2 regions of the Janthinobacterium sp. C22 genome follow, and region 1 is predicted to be linked to the other one. Evidence: riboswitches for the same ligand, from Rfam matches in the RefSeq annotation. Region 1 holds a riboswitch; the other holds the start of a gene.

Region 1 (3,239 bases):
CGGCGCGCCCGTTCATCTTCCTGCACCAGCGCATCGACGGCCGGCTGCACGCCGCCCTTGCCCAGCAAGGCATACGCGCTGAACGATTCATAGCCGCGCACCAGCTTGCCCATGCTGCTGCCGCCCTGGATGAAGGGCGGGTTCGCCTGCTGCGTCAATTCCTGCATGCGCGCGCTGAGCATCTGGCCATACAGGTTTTCGATCATCTGGCGGCGGTAGTCGGCGATGGTGACGGGCTCCTGCGCGGCGCGGATGGGGTAGCGGATGAAGACGCTGTCGTCCGGCGCTTCCTTGTCCGTGATCACCAGCGCTTCCGTCTGCGAACGCTGCGGCACTTCCGCATACAGGCGCGGACGCGGTTTCGCGGGGTTTTTCAGCTTGCCGAAATGCTGCCGGATCAGCTTTTCAGCCTGGCTCGGCTCCACGTCGCCGACCACCATCACGGCCATCAGATCGGGACGGTACCAATCCTTGTAGAAACGCTTGATGGCTTCCGGCTTGAAGGTTTTCAGCACCGATTCCTTGCCGATCGGCATGCGTTCCGCATAGCGCGAACCGTTCAGCAGTTTCGGATACAAGACCTTGTTCATGCGGTCGCTGGCGCCCTTGCCCAGGCGCGCCTCTTCCAGCACGATGCCGCGCTCGCTGTTGATGTCGGCCGGATTGAATTTCAAGCCATGCGCCCAGTCTTCCAGCACGAGAAACCCCTTTTCCAGGTTTTCCTTCTTGTTCGTGGGAATCGGCAGCACGTAGACGGTTTCATCGAAGCTCGTGTAGGCGTTCAGGTCGGCGCCGAACTTCACGCCGATCGATTGCAAATAGGAAATCAGTTCATTGCGCTTGAAATGCGTGGAGCCATTGAAGGCCATGTGTTCCGTGAAATGCGCCAGGCCTTGCTGGTCGTCGTCTTCCAGGATGGAGCCGGCTTTCACCACCAGGCGCAACTCCACTTTCTGCGCGGGACGGGCATTTTTCTTGATGTAATAGGTCAAGCCGTTCGGCAGTTTTCCGACGGTAACTTCTGGTGCCAGCGGCAGGGGATCGGTCAAACGGATTTCCGCCTGGGCCATGCAGGCGCACGCCAGCAAGACGGCGCCCGAGATCAGGCGTAATTTACTCAGCTTCATGTATTCTCAACGGTAAGATTCAGTAGTCATACCTTACACTGAAATCGTCTTTCCGCCATTAAAAACAGCTTAGGGTAAACCATTTTTCCCAGGGAACTTTGCCGAATAGCAAACTCAACAGTGTCCTGCCACATTTTTTCATCTGTGCTAAAGTATTGCCGCCGGTCATGTGGACCGGCACAACAATACGTCTTCGGGGCGGGGTGCGATTCCCCACCGGCGGTAAGACCGGCAACGGTCAAGCCCGCGAGCGCTTTCCAGGCACCGCTTGGCGAGGTCAGCAGATCCGGTGTGACTCCGGGGCCGACGGTATAGTCCGGATGAAAGAAGATGTGCAGTAAACGCGATGTCCGATCGACCTGTCGATGCGGCCGGCTGCGTCTATTCGCTTGCCCTGCAGCGTTTTTCGCCTATGCGAGGAGCGTTTCACCATGTTAGTCAACAGCTATACCCTGCTTTCCAACGACCTGGAAGGTCGCATCCAGTCCGCCCTGGCCGCCATGCGCGCCGGCATTCCCGTCATCCTGCTCGACGATTTCGACCGTGAAAACGAAGCCGACCTGATCCTGTCTGCCGAGAAACTCACGCACGAAACCATGGCTTTGCTGATCCGCGAATGCAGCGGCATCGTCTGCCTGTGCCTGCCCACGGACGTCGTCAGCGCGCTGGAATTGCCGCCCATGTCGTCCGACAACGGCAGCCGCTACGGCACGCCGTTCACCGTCTCCATCGAGGCGCGCGACGGCGTCACGACGGGCGTGTCGGCCGCCGACCGGGTCACCACCATCCGCGCCGCCATCGCGCCGAACGCCAAGCCCGCCGACCTGGTGCGCCCCGGCCACGTCTTCCCCCTGCGCGCCGCGCCCGGCGGCGTGCTCGAGCGCCGTGGCCACACGGAAGGCTCCGTCGACCTGTCGCGCATGGCGGGCCTGAACCCGGCCGCCGTGCTGTGCGAGCTGATGAACCCGGACGGCACCATGATGCGCGGCGACGATATCGAACGCTTCGCCGAACTGCACGGCATGCCGATCCTGACCATCGAAGAACTGGTGGAATGGCGCAGCACGCACGGAAAATAAGCGTACAGTAAGCGCTCACGCGGCGGCCACGGCCTTCGGCACATGCACGTGGCGGTACACGAGGCCCGCCGCCAGGCCATACGCGGCGGCGATCGTCGCGTAGGCCAGCGGCAGGCGCAGCGACCAGTCGGGCAGCATGTGCAGGATGCTGCCGATCAGCGCCACGCCCACCAGCGCGCCGATCTGGCGGTTGGCATTCAGGGCCGCCGCCGCGCTGTTCGCATGCCGCTTGCCGGCCACCCGCATCACGGTGGCCGTCATGGCGGGAATGGCGATGCCGATGGCCACGTTCATGACGGCCGTGCCCAGCGCCAGCCAGCCATACGGCGTGCCCGGACGCAAGCCCATCAGCAGCAGGGCCATCGCGGCCCCCACCAGCAAGCCGGCCAGCATGGGCCAGCGCGTGCCATGACGGGCCGCGATACGTCCCGCCATGAAGTTCCCCACCGTGTAGGCCGCCATCATGGGCAGCAGGCGCAAGCCCGACTGCAGGGCGTCGGCGCCGCCCGACTGCTGCAGGAACAGGCTCAATAAGAACAGCTGGCCGAATACGCAGAAATTGATCAGAAAACCCACGCCATTGGCCGCGCCAAAGCTGCTGCTGTGAAACAGTTCACGCGGCAACAGCGGATGGCTGCCGCTGCGCTCGCGCCGCAGCAACTGCCCGGCCGACAACAGCGTCACGGCGCCCGCCGTCAGCACGCCGGGCGACAGCCAGCCCAGCACGGGCCCTTCGATCAGCACGAAACTGAGGCCCGCCAGCGCCGCCACACCCAGCGCATGGCTGAACAGAGACAGATCGCGCGGCTGGCGCGCCGGCGCGGCCAGCAGCAGCTGCGCCATGACGATGGCCAGCAGGCCCAGCGGCACGTTCACCCAGAACACGCTGCGCCAGCCGAACTGGTGCACGAGGATGCCGCCGATCAAGGGGCCGGACGCACCGGCCACGCCCACCAGCGCCGACCAGGCGCCCAGCATGCGCGTGCGTTCGCGCTCGTCGTCAAAGCTGTGCGTGAGCAGGCTGAGCGAACTG
Region 2 (3,239 bases), 760 kb from region 1:
GACGGCATCGCCTTGAAGACGCTGCAGGAAGTGGGCGGCGAGCTGGCGCGCCACCACTACGACCATGGTCTGTCCACGCTCGTGCGCGAAGGCGGCAACCTGCTGGCCCTGCCCGCGCGCGCGCAAGGGGCGCCCACGCGCCTGATCGGCCTGACCTGGATCGACGAATGGCAAGCCATCCTCGTGCGCCCGGGTTCCGGCATCGCCACGGCCGCGCAGCTGCAGGGCAAGCGCCTGGCGCTGCCCGTGTTCCGCGCCGAGGACTTGCGCGAGAACCGGCGCGGGCGCAGCATCGCGCGCGGCATGAGCCTGGCCGGCTACAAGGGCGTGCTGGCGTCGGCCGGCCTCACGCTCGATGATGTGCATCTGGTGGAAGTGGGGGGCGACGCCCAGGCATCGGCCAATCTGGGCGCGGGCCTGTGGCAAGGCATCGCGCCGCTCTTGCGCGGCGAAGTCGACGCCGTCTACGTGAAAGGCGCGGCGGCGGCCGAGGCGGCGCGCGCGGCGGGGCTGGAAGTGGGCATCGACATCGACGCCCTGCCCGACCGGCGCTTCCGCGTCAACAACGGCACGCCGCGCCCGATCACCGTGCATGCATCCATGCTGGAACAGCATTTCGAGCTGGTCGTGCGCTTTTTGACGCAGACCTTGCGCGCCGCGCACTGGGCGCGCAGCCACAAAGAAGATGTGCTGGCCATCCTGCAGGGCGAGACGCGGGCCGGCGCCGACGCCGTGGCCGAAGCCTACCGCGACGGTTTTCACCTGACGCTGGCGCCCGACCTGTCCGACGACAAGGTGGCGCTGTTCCGCCAGCAGAAGGATTTTCAATTGCAGCACGGTTTTCTCGACCGCGACGTCGATATCGACAGCTGGATCGACCGCCGGCCATTGGAAGAGGCGCAGCGCAGGCTCGACGCGCTGCTGCGGCAGGCGGCATAAGGAAATGGGGCCAGCACATGGCAACATGTGCTGGCCCCACGGGCACTATCGATTCACGGCAGGCCGGCTGCTAGGCTGCCAGCGCCGCCTGCGGCACGCTGGCCGGTTGCGCCAGCCGCTGCAGCGAATGGATGGTGGCGGCGCAGGCCGTCGCCAGTTCCACGCCCTTGACCTTGAAGTGCTGGAAGTAGAATGCCTGGTGCTCCTGGCCCGCATGGAAGTGGTGCGGGGTCAGCACGGCCGACAGCACGGGCACGCCCGTCGCCAGCTGTACCTGCATCATGCCGGAAATGACGGCATCGGCGACGAAATCATGGCGGTAGATGCCGCCGTCCACCACCAGGGCGGAAGCGGCAATCGCCGCGTACCGGCCGCTTGTGGCCAGCAATTGCGCATGCAGGGGGATTTCAAAGGCGCCGGCGACGTCAATGACGTCGATATCGCTCTCGGCGAAGCCCAGCGCGGCCATTTCCGCGATAAACGACAGCCTGCATTGCGCGACGATGTCGCGGTGCCAGCCCGCCTGGATGAAGGCGATGCGTTTGGCTGGTGTTGCGTGTGATGCTTGTGACATATAAAAGACTCCTGTTTTCAAGAATGATAAAAACAGGGCATCGGATCGAAGGGGATATGACGGGCACATGAAAGCCACGCCCAACTGCGCATGCAGGCACGCGCGCAGACGCACCGACGGCGAGGCCGTCCATGCGCCGGGCGGATGCCGGCGTCGACACAATGATGCCATCCCGCTCTCTCTTTATCCGGACTATACCGTCGGCCCCGGAATCACACCAGGTCTGCTGACCTTGCCGTCATGGCCCGAAGACCGTGCCGGCAAGCGCTCGCGGGCTAGGCACGCATGCCATTACCGCCGGTGGGGAATCGCACCCCGCCCTGAGAACGTTGCATGGCCAGCGCAGCGGGTGCGGCAGCCATGCCCGGCGACTATAGCATATCGCCCCTGCCTCTGCCCTGCGCGGTCAGAACTGCAGCGCGTACGACGCGCCCACCGTGCGGCCCTGGCCGATGATCACCGTGTCGCCGTTGACGGCGCCGGGCACGAAGCTGGTAAGCGTGTGGTTGCGGTAGACCTTGTCGGCCAGGTTGTTCGCATACGCCGTGATGCGCTGCTTGCCGCCCGGGAGCACGTACGACAGGCGCGCATTGGCCAGCGCGAAGCCGCCCTGGTTCAGCAGGTCGCGCGCGGCATTTTGCGGGTCGACATAGTAGTACTGCTTCGACGTGTAGCGCACGTCGCCGCTGAAGACCAGCTGCGCGCCATTGCCCAGCGGGTAGCGGTAGTCGGCCGCCAGCAGGGCCGTCACGTGGGGCGAGCGCACGAATTCGTTGCCGGAGCGGTCGCCGCCATTGTTCTGGATGGCGAAATCGTCGAATTCCGTGCGCAGCAGGCCCAGGTTGGCGTTGACGTGCAGGTTGTCCGTCGGCTGCACCTCGACCTCGAATTCCGCGCCGTTGACATGGGCCTTGCGCACGTTCTGCAGGTAATTGACGCTTTGCGTGGGGTCGCCGTTGTACACGCCCGTGATATTCACCTGCACGTTCTTGTAATCATAGTGAAAAACGTTGGCGTTGAAGTTCAGGCGCCCGTCCAGCCATTCGGACTTGATGCCCACCTCGAACGAGTTCAGGGTTTCCGGCTTGACCGTGTTCAATGCCCGCACGTCCGTGGCGCTGGTGTTGTAGCCGCCCGACTTGATGCCATGCGCGTATTTCAGGTAGCCGCGCAGGGTACGGCTGAAGCGGTATTCGGGCGTCACGTCATACGTCAGCGCGTTCCACGTGGTCGATGGATTCGACGTGAAATTGTTGTTGGCCACCGAAGCGGCCGTGTAATTGCCGCCCCGGACCGTGTTCCACCAGTTGGCCGCGTCGCCGAACGTCACCGTGTTCGATGCGGCCTGCACGCGCCGCAAATCGAGGTCCTTGGTTTCCGTGGTCCAGCGCAGGCCGAACGTGGACAGCAGCTGCTCGCTGAAGTTGACGGTCGTGCTGCCGAAGATGGCCGCGCTGCGCGCCTTGTGCTGGTAGATGGTGCGGTTGTAGCCGACGGGCTGGGTGCTGCCCGCCAGCGCCGGCACCGTGCCGTTGGGCAGGCGCGCGCCGGCCGAATCGGCGTCGATCTTTTCATTGAAGTAGAACAGGCCCGCCACCCAGCTCACGGCGCCGTTCTGCGGCGACGTCAGGCGCAGCTCCTGCGACACTTGCCGGCTGCTGGCCTTGGCGCGGCTGCGGCCCACTTCCAGCGGCGTATTGTCGCTGTCGCCCGTGGCTTCGTTCCT

Evidence for each region. A riboswitch is a leader RNA that binds a small molecule or an ion and turns the genes downstream of it on or off. The one in region 1 is predicted to bind FMN.
Region 2: it holds a riboswitch for FMN, as region 1 does, so the genes downstream of both, ACRHIG_RS16615 (6,7-dimethyl-8-ribityllumazine synthase) here and ribB (3,4-dihydroxy-2-butanone-4-phosphate synthase) in region 1, are expected to answer to the same signal.

Annotation. Positions count from the first base shown of each region.
Region 1 covers NZ_CP193659.1:2,797,210-2,800,448, reverse strand. Annotated here, with positions in the region: gene ACRHIG_RS12985 (M16 family metallopeptidase) at 1-1,127, opposite strand, end outside; FMN riboswitch at 1,313-1,463, shown strand; gene ribB (3,4-dihydroxy-2-butanone-4-phosphate synthase) at 1,559-2,206, shown strand; gene ACRHIG_RS12975 (MFS transporter) at 2,222-3,239, opposite strand, start outside.
Region 2 covers NZ_CP193659.1:3,560,270-3,563,508, reverse strand. Annotated here, with positions in the region: gene ACRHIG_RS16620 (ABC transporter substrate-binding protein) at 1-939, shown strand, start outside; gene ACRHIG_RS16615 (6,7-dimethyl-8-ribityllumazine synthase) at 1,010-1,513, opposite strand; FMN riboswitch at 1,684-1,845, opposite strand; gene ACRHIG_RS16610 (TonB-dependent receptor) at 1,920-3,239, opposite strand, start outside.